DNA from 2 places in the Clostridium sp. HCS.1 genome. Region 1 is predicted to be linked to the other one. Evidence: a T-box and tRNA genes for the amino acid it is inferred to sense, from the RefSeq annotation. Region 1 holds a T-box; the other holds one or more tRNA genes.
What was found. A T-box is a leader RNA that pairs with one kind of tRNA and senses whether it is charged. The one in region 1 lies ahead of gltX (glutamate--tRNA ligase), so its partner is inferred to be a tRNA-Glu.

Region 1 (6,318 bases):
ACTTTATCTTTAGATGCAAAGGATGCTATTGATGAAGGTAGAAGAAATGGATTAATAAGTAGCGAATATTATAATATGTGGGCAAATAAACGAGTTGCACCTGAACATTGGTATGAGTATAACTATTTTAATAATAAGGTATTAAAATAAGAAATATTATATGAAAGGAGAGTGGGATGATTATTTTACTTAATCCAGCTAGTTTAATACTTGGCTTAATTGCTTGGATACTTCCTATTATTAATATTACCCAATACAATAACTCAAAACATAGAAATTGGGTAGTATTTTCAGTAACAAGTTTAAGTCTGTGTTCTATTTCAATATTCTTTCAGATTATCTATAACAATCATTTAGTTAATATTTCAGATTGGTCTGCCCTTATGGATACTACCGATGCTTTAGTATTTATGACATTAATACTTATCAGTGTTACAATCACGTTAAACATTATTACTTTGGTTATATATAGAAATGAATATCACTGTAATAGAAAAGGATAAGAAATTTATGAAGGCTAAAATTACTATTAATTTTATAATTTTAACAATCCTTATATTAGGATTTATTGGAGGATGTTCTCAAAAAAAGGAGCCATATAATTTGGTTATTACTAATAGTAGTGGATATAGGTTTAAGAGTATTGGATTTTATGAGCAACATAGTTCAGGGGGAGTTTCTAATGCTGATAATAGTATTATAGAATATGGAGAAGAAATTAAATTGTATATTGAAAGTGATGAATTTACTCTGAAGGTTATTGATGAATATGATAATGAATATGTAAGTCAAAAGTTTAATATAGACTTTAAAAGTAATAAAAATAAAATTTATAGTATTTCAATCGAAAATGATTCTTCAAATAGTTTAGAATTTATTTTAAATTAAAGTTATATATAAGGGGAGAATTCAATGAGAAAAAAGATAATAGATTTAGTTATATTAATCTTAAGTCTAACTTCATTATTAATATCACTTAAAACCTTCTATAACTTAGCTATTTATGTAGATGAGGTTAATACATCGCCAAGTGTAGTTTTAGGTAGTGACTTTTGGTTATTAATGAATTGGATGAAATTTGGATTATTAGCATTGATTTCACTTTTGGCTGGAATAAATCTAATAAAGAAGGAAGAGTAATTTATAATATTATATTAATGTAAACTGAAAAAGGTCGGGCATATTGCACGACCTTTTTTGTTGTTATTTTACTGTGAATTTTATTGTAGAAAGTTTTTTTAAAACCTTAAAACCGAACTGCTTAAGAAGTACAGTATACTAAATATTTATATAATACCTAGACTTAATTTTAGTTTTAAAACTCTTAAAACTGCATTATCTATAACTTCTTCTTTTATATCTCCATTTTTTACAGCTTCAATTACAGTTGGAATTTGAATATTATAATCTGAAGAAATAATTAAATCATTTCCAGAGTTTACAGCAAAAATTACAGAATTAACTTCACCTATATATTCTTTAATTGCACTCATTTGTAAGTCATCAGTCATTATTACTCCATTAAAGCCTAAATCATTTCTAATAATATCATGAACAGATTTAGATAAAGAAGCCGGAAGGGTCTCATCTATTGAGCTAATAATATTATGAGATACTAAAATACTATCAGCACCTGCATCTATTCCAGCTTTAAAAGGAATAAAGTCATTATTAACAAAGCTCTCATAACTTCTATTATCAGTAGACATACCAGAATGGGTATCTAAGTTGCTACCATAGCCAGGAAAATGTTTTAAAGTAGAACCTATCTTATTTTCTTTCATAGTTTCAACTACAGTTTTTATATAAGTAGCTGTTTCTTCAGCATCTTTTCCAAAGGTTCTTGGATAAATATAGTCATTAGGGTTTGTTGAAATATCACAAACTGGTGCTAAGTTCATATTAATTCCAAGGGATTTCAGAAGAGTAGCTTTTTCTTTTGTATCATTAATAATTAGAGGATATCCTCCTTCATTATACAATTCTTGTGGTGAGTAAAATGGGACAGCTCTAAATTCAGGATACCAACTTAACCTGTTAACAATACCACCTTCCTCATCTATTGCAATAATCATATTGATTGATGAGCTTTCTTGATAAGATTTAATTTTAGATGATAAACTTTCTTTAGTTTCTCCTTGTATATTTTCGTCAAATAATATAAAACCACCGACTTTATAATTTTCTATATCCTCAAATGCAGTAACATTATTACATCTAATAAGAAACATTTGACCGATTTTTTCTTCTATTGTCATGGCTTCTAGAAGCTTTTTAGCTTTTTTTTCTATATTGTTGTCTATAACAATTTCTTTATCTGCTGAAGTAGATTCATCATTGCTTTCTTCATGATTGTTATTTTCATTAGAGCTATTTGATGAAGAATTTTTACCGTTATTGTTTTCAATATTAGCTCTATTTATAAATTTTCCTATTAGATAACCAGAAAAAAGTGAAATAACTATAATAAGTATTACTAATATAAATTTTTTCATAATATATCTCCAAACTAAATTTATTTGAATTTGTTATAAAATTCATTGATATTTCATTGCTTAACTTATTTTGGCAATGAGATATATAAGTAAATATAATCATATTATATAAATTTATACTAAGTTTATCAAATTATATAGATATTAATAAAATTTTGTTATTAATTTGAAACAAAGATACTAAGGTTCTTCTTAAAAAAGGAGTTAAGTTTAGCAATATAATAATCTTTATGAATGCTTGGTGTATAACTAAAATATCTACATTAATTTTTGAATTTTCTTCACTTGGATATAAATTTACTTTAGCAAGACTTTTAATTGATATACCTGGAGTAATAATAATGGGATATTTAGTTGAAGCTATAATGCCAAGAAATGAGTTGAATAGCCTTTATCTAGATAGTTTAGCGTAAGAATATATTATAAAATGAATAATATAAAATTATTTACAAATTATAAATGTATAGTTATAATGAGTATGACAAACTATAAATAATAAGCTATGAAAGAGAAAATTAGATAGATAATCATTTTACAGAGATTTAAGCAGGGGTGGAAGCTTAAAATTTGATGCTATTGAAGGAAGCTCTGGAGCTATAAACTGAAACTGCATTATTAAATTGCAAGTAAGTTTATGGGTTTCTCCCCTTAAAGAGATTGAGTGGATTAATTTTTAATTAATCAATTTAGGTGGTAACGCGGAAATATAGTCTTTCGTCCTAATATTTATAGGATGAAGGGCTTTTTTATTTATAAAAAAATTAAACTACGGAAGGAAGATAAATATGAGTTTAGAAAAATTAGCTGAATTAATATTCCCTAATATTGATAAAACACCAGAAGATTATATTGCAAAATATCCAAAAAGAAATTTAAAAGAAGGTGCTGTAGTTACAAGATATGCACCATCACCAACTGGATTTCAACACATTGGTGGAGTTTTTGCTGCTTTAATTAATGAAAGATTAGCAAGCCAAACAGGTGGAGTATTTTATTTAAGAATAGAAGATACTGACCAAAAAAGAGAAGTGCAAGGTGCTATAGAAGACACTATTGAAACTATGCATAACTTTGGTATGGACTTTAATGAAGGTATGACTGGAGATAATACTTCAAAGGGAGAATACGGTCCATATAGACAAAGTGAAAGAGCTGATATATACAGAGCTTTTGCTAAGGATTTAATTAAAAAAGGATTAGCTTATCCTGCTTTTGATACACCAGAAGAATTAGCAGAGCTAAGAGAAAAACAAACTGCTGCTAAAATAACTCCTGGATATTATGGAGAATATGCTAAGGATAGAAATTTAACTGTTGAAGAAGCTATGGAAAAGATAAATAATGGAGAGGCTTACATAATTAGATTTAAGTCACCTGGAAATATAGAAAATAGAGTAGAATTCCATGATTTAATAAAGGGTGACATAAGCTTCCCAGAAAATAATCAAGATATAGTTATTATAAAGGGAGATGGACTTCCAACTTATCACTTTGCTCATGCTATAGATGATGCATTAATGAGAACTACTCATGTTATAAGAGGAGAAGAATGGTTATCTTCATTACCAATACACGTACAATTATTTGATACATTAGGTTTAGAAAGACCAAACTATGCTCACATTCCAACAATAATGAAAAATGATAATGGTTCTAAGAGAAAATTATCTAAGAGAAAAGATGCAGAAGCTGCAGTTTCATACTATAAAGAAGTCGGATACCCTGTTCAATCAGTTGTTGAATATTTATTAAATATAATAAATTCTACTTTTGAAGATTGGAGAGCAGAAAATCCTACTGTAGATTATCATGAATTTGAAATAGCTTTAGATAAGATGAGTAAGTCAGGAGCATTATTTGATATAGTTAAATTAAATGATGTAAGTAAAGAAGTTATTTGTAAGATGAAAGCTGATAAGGTTTATGAATTATATACTGAATGGGCTAAGGATTTCGATAAAGAAATGTATGACTTAGTTACTGCAAATGAAAAGATGTCTAAGGAAATCTTCAATATAGATAAAGAAGGTCCAAAGCCAAGAAAAGATTTTGCTAAATGGGATGAAGTAAGAGGAAAAGTAGATTATTTCTTTGATGAATTATTTAATAAGGAAACAGCAGAAAATGTTGAACTTCCAAAGACTTTAAGCTTAGAAAATGCAAAAGAAATAATAAAAGTATATAAAGATAAATTTAACTTTAATTCAGGAAGTCAAGAAGCTTGGTTTGAAGAGTTAAAGGTAATTGGAGGAGAGCTTGGATATTGTGCAAATAGAAAAGAATACAAAGCAAATCCAGATGCCTTTAAGGGAATGATTTCTGATGTTGCTGGAGCTGTAAGAGCAGCTTTATCTCATAGAAGTAATACTCCAGATCTTTATACTATTATGCAAATATTAGGTGAAGATAAAGTAAGAGCTAGATTTGAAGCATTTTTAAATATATAAAATAAAGGTGCTGTTGCACAATGCAAAATGCATAATTGATAATGTATAATTAATGTAAAAACTACTGAAAGTAGTTTTAAAATCTAAGGGGCTATCGCATTAGCAGATAAAAATCTGTTAAAGATAGCTCCTTTATTTTTTTATTAAAAAGGAATTATGCACTAATTTTTAGCGTGATAGTACCTTATTTATTAATTTAAGAAATTAATAAAATAGTTACTTGAAAATTGGATATAATTATAGAATAGGAAAATAAAAGTCAGAAAATAAAAATTTTTATTTAATAGTTGAAATTAATATAGATTATTATGTAAAATTAATATGATATAATAAAAAGGAGATGAAAAAATGGAAAATTATAACGTTGTATTAGAATGTTTTGAAAAGAATGATGAGCCGATGAATGCTACTGCAGTTGCAGAAAAAACAGGCATAGATAAAAAAGAAGTATCTAAGGTAATGGATAAACTAAAAAAGGAAGAAAAGATTTATTCACCAAAAAGATGTTACTGGCAAATAAAAAAATAAGTAATAGGTAAGAATTAAGGTTGAAATTTCACTTGGGGTGAAATTTCTTTTTTTATTTACATTTTATTTTAAAGTGATATTGATATTGAACGATTAAAAAGGAGAATTGATCGCTCTTTGTAATTGCCAATAGTTTAACAAGACGAATTTAGAAAAAAATAAAAAGCTTTAGGTATATAAAACAATAGTTAATCGGTTATTAGTAATATATATATCTTTTTTTATCTTTAATATCTTTGATAAACTTTTCAGCAGTAGATCCTATATCAGAACATATTAGTACGTATGTTTATAAGCAACTACCACACATAAAGACACTAAAGTACAAAAAGCAGATTTACCAGTACCTTTTGAAACTACTCGCTCTAATTACTTTGGTATAGTATCGATTACAGATTCTTGTACATCTCTCCACATATCATGGTGAAGTTCAGCAATAGGAGATGGCACATTATCTGCTTTAGGTAGATATATATCTTGTAAAAAATACAAACAAAAAAACTCTAAACTTATTTGCCTAATTGTCATGCTAATCCATGCTATCCAAACAAATTTTTAGAGTTTTCTAAAATTCTTTTATCAGTTAATTCATCAGCTTTATATTCAGGAATACTTAAATCATTATAATATTTTTTTGAGTAGTGATAAAGCAACCATTTATTACTAGCTTCATCACTAGGGAATTCAAATTGTATATTAATACTTTATCACCTTTCTTTTTATTAAATTAAGTCAAATAATTCTAAATTTCTATTCCTACTGTCTAAATATTTATTCCAATATAATTTATCATTATCTTCTTCATTATATATTGCTTGTTGTATAAGAATACTAGATGCTCCTGTTAA
Region 2 (6,318 bases), 830 kb from region 1:
TTTAAAAAAGCAATTCCATATTCATAAGGATTTTTAGTTCCCCTATATATTTTTTTGCTAACTGCTTCTTTAATTATATCTTCTTTAATTAACTTTGAATTTATGATCTTACCCGCTTCAACTATATATTCTTTTGTATCTTTTTTAAGTCCATAAATTCCTTCTTCTATTTTAGATTCTCCTAAATATAGAGTTTCTGTTGGAATTGTCATAGTTGATGGCTTTATATTATTTACTTCTTCTTTTAAATATTTTATATTTATTTTGATATTATTGGATTCTCTTTTAGATAGTTCATAAATGTTATTTGCTATTTCTTCATTTGTCTGAATCAAATCAACTTCTAGTCTTTCTTCCCTTAATATTATATCTCCTTTAATATCGAACTCTTTAACCATATCCTCTTTTATACTGTTTTCGTCTATATACTTTTTTAAAATAATATTTTTTACATTTTCTAAATTCTTTTCTGAAACAGTATATCCTATTATTTTATCATTTAACATCACTTCATAAGCATTTATTTTTCCTGTTAATGCAACCATTAAATTATCAAAAATATTATCAGATACTTCATTAACTCCTGAATATACTTTATTATTCAAGTTAATATTTAAATTATCATTTACCTCTGCATTAGCTTTTAAATAGCTACCATTTAAAATAATATTAATTATGATTATTAGTAAGGCCACTTTAATGAATATTTTCTTTAACCTTACCGATTTACCTTTTATATCCATAAGCACTCCCTTCTTTTATTAACAAGCACATCAAATATTTTTCCCATTTATTAAAATAATATTCCTATTTATATTTTTTACTAATGTTGAGGCTATTTCTTCACTTTGATATAATAAAGTTATGTCACTATTACTTTTAGAAAGGTAAAGAAAAATATGAGCACTTTTATGTTTAAGTCAAAGCCTTTAAAATTTACTCCTGTTAGTAATATATTTATTGAACGATATATGCCAAAAGCTAGAGGTGAATTTATCAAGGTTTATCTTTTAATGCTTAAATACAATTTTACAGGTGAACCTGGAGTTAACTCTACGGTTTTAGCTACATCACTAAATCTTTTAGAATCTGATATAGTAAATGCTCTTAACTATTGGAATGATGAAGGTATTATAAAACTTTTACCTATAGATAATATGGGAAATTTTCATATAGAATTTGTAGATATATCTAATGAAGGACCAACTACTGTTGAAAAATTTAATTTAGTTGAAGAATTAACTAATACTAATAATGGTTCAATGCTAAAGGATATAGGTAAGTTATTAGGGAGAACTCTATCCCCTAGTGAAGTAGAAACCTATATTAGTTGGAAAAAGGATTTAAATTTCTCTTCTGAGTTAATACTATTACTAATTGAATATTGCGCCTCTAAAGGTAAAACTAACTTTAGATATATTGAAAAGGTAGCAATAGCTTGGAAGGAAATGAAGATTAACACAATTGATGATGCACAAAATTACATTAGAAAAACTGAAGATAAATGGGTAACTTATAGGGAAATCTTAAAATTCTTAGGAATTAGAAATACTGATATTATGAAGCCTCAAGAAGATATGCTAGAAAAATGGACTTCAACTTATAATTACTCCTTAGATGTAATAAAAAAGGCTTGTGATATTTGCTTCCAGAGATTAAACAGAGCAGATTTTAAGTATATTGATGGAATCTTATCAAGTTGGAATAAAGATAATTTAAGAACATTACAAGATATTGAGAAAAAGGAAGCTACTTATAAAAATTCAGCTGCTAAAAAGGTTTATAATAATTCTAAGAATTCTACTAAGCCTAAATTAAGATTTGATAACTTTAAGGGAAGAGATTATGATTATGACGATTTAGAAAAGAAATTGTTAGGATGGGATACTGATGATTAAAGGATATGAAAAAGAGTTAGCTTTAATTTATGAAAAAATTAGAGCTGAAGAAGAAAAAAATTTAATAAAAAGGCGTAAAACTATTGAAGAACAGAATCCAGAAATACTAGAGTTAGATAACTTACTTCAAAAAAAATCCTTAGGTCTTTCATTATCAATTTTAAAAGGTATTGATGATGCTACATTAAATAAAATTAAAGATGAGATAACGGATCTAAGAGTTAAAAAAACTGAATCATTAGTAGAAAAAGGCTATGATGCTGATTACTTAAACTTACATTATAGATGTCCAAAATGTAAGGATGAAGGATATATAGGTATAAATAGATGTTCTTGTTATAGAAAAAAATTAGTTCAACTTTATTATAAAAACTCATCCTTAAAGGATACACTTTCAGTTAATAATTTTAATAACTTTAATTTATCCTTATTTTCTAGTCACAAGCTAAATGAAGATGATAGATTCTCTCCTAGAAAAAATATGGAGAATATACTTAGATTCATTAGGGAAGAGTATATTCCGAACTTTAACTCTACAAATGATAATCTATTATTTTATGGTGATTCAGGAACAGGAAAGACATTTTTAAGTTGTTGTATTGCAAAAGAACTTTTAGATGATGGATTCCTAGTTATTTATAGAACAGTTGATGAACTTATGGCAACCTTAAGAGAAATAAAATTTGAAAATAATTCTGAACTTGAAAATATATTAATAAACTGTGATTTATTAATTATAGATGACTTAGGCGCAGAACAAATAACAGATTTCACAACAACTGAATTTTTCAATTTATTAAATAAAAAATTACTTAGAAAAAAGAAAATGATTATATCAACAAACTTAAGCTTATCTGATATAAGAACAACCTATACTGAAAGAATTTCTTCAAGACTTTTAGGTAACTTTAAACTTTATAAGTTCTATACTGAAGATATAAGAATTCAGCTTAATCTAAAAAGAAGATAGGAAGAGAGAGAATCATTATATTCCGCGCTCCGTCGCAGGCTCCAAGTCGCCGTAACATAATGATTCTCTCTCTTTTAAACTGAATGAAATAATTCCTCTTTTTATTTAATTTCAGTATTCTTTACAAAATAAAAAAGCTTTAGAATATCTAAAGCTTTTGGAGCTGGCAATAGGAATCGAACCTACAACCTGCTGATTACAAGTCAGCTGCTCTACCGTTGAGCCATGCCAGCGTGTTTATCTTATGTTTGAATTGGCGACTCAGAAGGGGCTCGAACCCTCGACCTCCGGCGTGACAGGCCGGCACTCTAACCAACTGAGCTACTGAGCCATTATTTGGTGGAAACAACAGGGATCGAACCTGTGACCCTCTGCTTGTAAGGCAGATGCTCTCCCAGCTGAGCTATGCTTCCATAATGGTGACTCCTAGGGGAATCGAACCCCTGTTACCACCGTGAAAGGGTGGTGTCTTAACCGCTTGACCAAGGAGCCATATTAGATTGGAGCTGGCAATAGGAATCGAACCTACAACCTGCTGATTACAAGTCAGCTGCTCTACCGTTGAGCCATGCCAGCATATTTTATCTTAAGTTTAAAATGGCGACTCAGAAGGGGCTCGAACCCTCGACCTCCGGCGTGACAGGCCGGCACTCTAACCAACTGAGCTACTGAGCCATTATTGGTGGAAACAACAGGGATCGAACCTGTGACCCTCTGCTTGTAAGGCAGATGCTCTCCCAGCTGAGCTATGCTTCCATAAATGGTGACTCCTAGGGGAATCGAACCCCTGTTACCACCGTGAAAGGGTGGTGTCTTAACCGCTTGACCAAGGAGCCATATGCTTTTTAAAACTTAAAGTGGCGACTCAGAAGGGGCTCGAACCCTCGACCTCCGGCGTGACAGGCCGGCACTCTAACCAACTGAGCTACTGAGCCATTATTTGGTGGAAACAACAGGGATCGAACCTGTGACCCTCTGCTTGTAAGGCAGATGCTCTCCCAGCTGAGCTATGCTTCCATAATGGTGACTCCTAGGGGAATCGAACCCCTGTTACCACCGTGAAAGGGTGGTGTCTTGACCGCTTGACCAAGGAGCCATATAAGTTTTTTGTTTGTCGCACGTACTTGCCGTTCTGTCGGCGAGCACATTAACTATAATACATAAATTTTAATATAGTGTCAACACTTTTTCGCAACTTTTTTTTAATTTTTAAATTCATACTAATAAAACCGCTTAAAACCTAGAAATTTATTGCTGTTTATCTAAATTAAACTTCTTAATTATTCTTTATAAATATATTATAATTCTATTAGTATAATATTTAAATAAAATAAAATATATTAAGGAGTTTATTATGATTCATCATGATTTAATTATAATAGGTGGAGGCGCATCAGGATTAATGGCTGCAATTACAGCAAAAGATTTTGGTTTAGATGTAGCAATAATAGAAGGAACTGATAGGATTGGGAAAAAAATATTAACTACAGGAAATGGTCGTTGTAATATTTCTAATAGAACAATTTCATTTCCCTTCCTTTCATACCATAGTGAAAATTCAGGATTTTTTTCTAAAACTTTATCTAGCTTTGGAGTTAGTGATACAGAAAACTTCTTTTTATCTATTGGCCTTCCTATTGTAGAGTTAAAAAACGGAAAAATGTATCCTAAATCTCTTCAAGCCTCTTCAGTAGTGGATATATTAAGATTTGCAATTGAGGATAGAGATATACCTTTATACACAGATTGTAAAGTGAAAGATATCCACAAGGGAAAAGTTTTTAAATTATCCACAAGTAATGAAGATAAAAAGTTATTCACATGTAATAAATTAGTTTTAGCCTGTGGAGGAAAATCTGCTATTAAAACTGGCTCTGATGGTTCAGGATATAATTTATCTAAATCTCTAGGACATACAATTGTGAAAACTATTCCTGGCATAGTTCAGTTAAAATTAGATAATCCTTATTTAAAATCAATATCAGGAGTAAAATTTGATGGCTATGCTACCTTATTAGTAAATGGAGAAGCCATAAGAAAAGAATTTGGAGAAATACTATTTACAGACTACGGTATTTCTGGTCCTCCAATACTTCAATTATCTGGTCATGCATCAAAAGCCTTACTTAATAATAAAAATGTTGAAATATTAGTAGATATGCTCCCTAATGAAGATATTGGTGAAATAGAAAACTTTCTTGAAGGACATTTTGCTATGTTTTCACATAGACCAATTATAGATTCTCTTATAGGTGTAATTAATAAAAAATTAATCCCTACAGTACTAAAGTCTGCAAATATATCTAACCTTCATATGCCTTGCTATGAGCTAGATTGGAATGATAAGAAAAACATAATTAATATATTAAAGTCTTGGAAATTTAAATGTGTAGATACTAATGGCTTTAATCAAGCTCAAGTTACTATAGGTGGAATAAACACAAAGGAAATAAACTCCTCTACCCTTGAATCTAATTTAGTTAAAAATCTATATTTCTGTGGCGAAATTTTAGATGTGGATGGAGATTGCGGTGGATTTAATCTACAGTGGGCTTGGAGCTCTGGTTATATGGTAGCTAAAAGTATTGCATATAATAATAAGTAGAAACTTTAATATTTAATTAATAAAAAAATAAGGAAGCAGTTATTTTAGTAAATTGCTTCCTTATAATTATTATCTTATTTATTTGTGTTCTTCCCTCTTCCAACACCCTATTAATCTAGTTAATTCTTTTTTATCTAGAGTTTCTATCTTATGTATACTTATTAATGAGCCATCTTCTTGTTCTCTTATATCAGTATATACATTTACAACCTCTCCATATTTACATTCTTTTTCAAATGTAACCTTTATTTCATCTAAAGAATAATTATTTACTATATCTTCTGGCAAAGTTTCCATAGCCCAATCAATATACTTAGTATTATTAACATGTTGATTTGAATCTATATCAGTATATCTCACCTTGAAGCTATCTTCATATTTATATTCTTCAATTGCTTCAATTCTAGGTAATTTGAATTCCCCTTTCATATCACTTTCCACACCATATACTTCATATTGTGATTCTGGAATTCTTATCATTCTCCTCTTCTCTAAATTAATTAGTAAGAATATAGCGTTAGCAGTAACTATAACATTACCATGACTATCTTTTATTTCATAATTTCTTAGTGCATAGTATTTTTTAAATCCTACTGGTTCAGTTTTTACTTTTAATGTTTCTCCATACATAGGATCTCTAAATATTTTTACATGATAATTATAAAATACCCATGTCATATTATTTTCCATAAGTTCCTTCATTCCAGAACCAAGGCTCTCAGACTGCTTTGTTCCTATATCAGACAATATGTTTATTATAGTTGACATACTGCCTTTTAAATTCCTATCTACATCATAATAATGTAATTCATATTCTTTTTCATAAGCTTTCCCCATAAAACTAC

Region 2: it encodes a tRNA-Glu, which carries the amino acid that the T-box ahead of gltX (glutamate--tRNA ligase) is inferred to sense. The anticodon was not compared.

The regions. Positions count from the first base shown of each region.
Region 1 covers NZ_CP170704.1:2,918,553-2,924,870, reverse strand. Annotated here, with positions in the region: gene ACFYH6_RS13930 (DUF4153 domain-containing protein) at 1-150, shown strand, start outside; gene ACFYH6_RS13925 (hypothetical protein) at 177-503, shown strand; gene ACFYH6_RS13920 (hypothetical protein) at 511-888, shown strand; gene ACFYH6_RS13915 (hypothetical protein) at 913-1,140, shown strand; gene ACFYH6_RS13910 (glycoside hydrolase family 3 protein) at 1,287-2,495, opposite strand; gene ACFYH6_RS13905 (hypothetical protein) at 2,726-2,908, shown strand; T-box leader at 2,989-3,220, shown strand; gene gltX (glutamate--tRNA ligase) at 3,281-4,942, shown strand; gene ACFYH6_RS13895 (MarR family transcriptional regulator) at 5,291-5,470, shown strand; gene ACFYH6_RS13890 (hypothetical protein) at 5,840-5,962, opposite strand; gene ACFYH6_RS13885 (hypothetical protein) at 6,193-6,318, opposite strand, start outside.
Region 2 covers NZ_CP170704.1:3,750,624-3,756,941, forward strand. Annotated here, with positions in the region: gene ACFYH6_RS18035 (peptidoglycan DD-metalloendopeptidase family protein) at 1-743, opposite strand, end outside; gene ACFYH6_RS18040 (DnaD domain protein) at 900-1,898, shown strand; gene ACFYH6_RS18045 (ATP-binding protein) at 1,891-2,868, shown strand; tRNA gene ACFYH6_RS18050 (tRNA-Thr) at 3,027-3,101, opposite strand; tRNA gene ACFYH6_RS18055 (tRNA-Asp) at 3,123-3,199, opposite strand; tRNA gene ACFYH6_RS18060 (tRNA-Val) at 3,206-3,281, opposite strand; tRNA gene ACFYH6_RS18065 (tRNA-Glu) at 3,286-3,360, opposite strand; tRNA gene ACFYH6_RS18070 (tRNA-Thr) at 3,370-3,444, opposite strand; tRNA gene ACFYH6_RS18075 (tRNA-Asp) at 3,467-3,543, opposite strand; tRNA gene ACFYH6_RS18080 (tRNA-Val) at 3,549-3,624, opposite strand; tRNA gene ACFYH6_RS18085 (tRNA-Glu) at 3,630-3,704, opposite strand; tRNA gene ACFYH6_RS18090 (tRNA-Asp) at 3,727-3,803, opposite strand; tRNA gene ACFYH6_RS18095 (tRNA-Val) at 3,810-3,885, opposite strand; tRNA gene ACFYH6_RS18100 (tRNA-Glu) at 3,890-3,964, opposite strand; gene ACFYH6_RS18105 (NAD(P)/FAD-dependent oxidoreductase) at 4,223-5,473, shown strand; gene ACFYH6_RS18110 (acyl-[acyl-carrier-protein] thioesterase) at 5,552-6,310, opposite strand.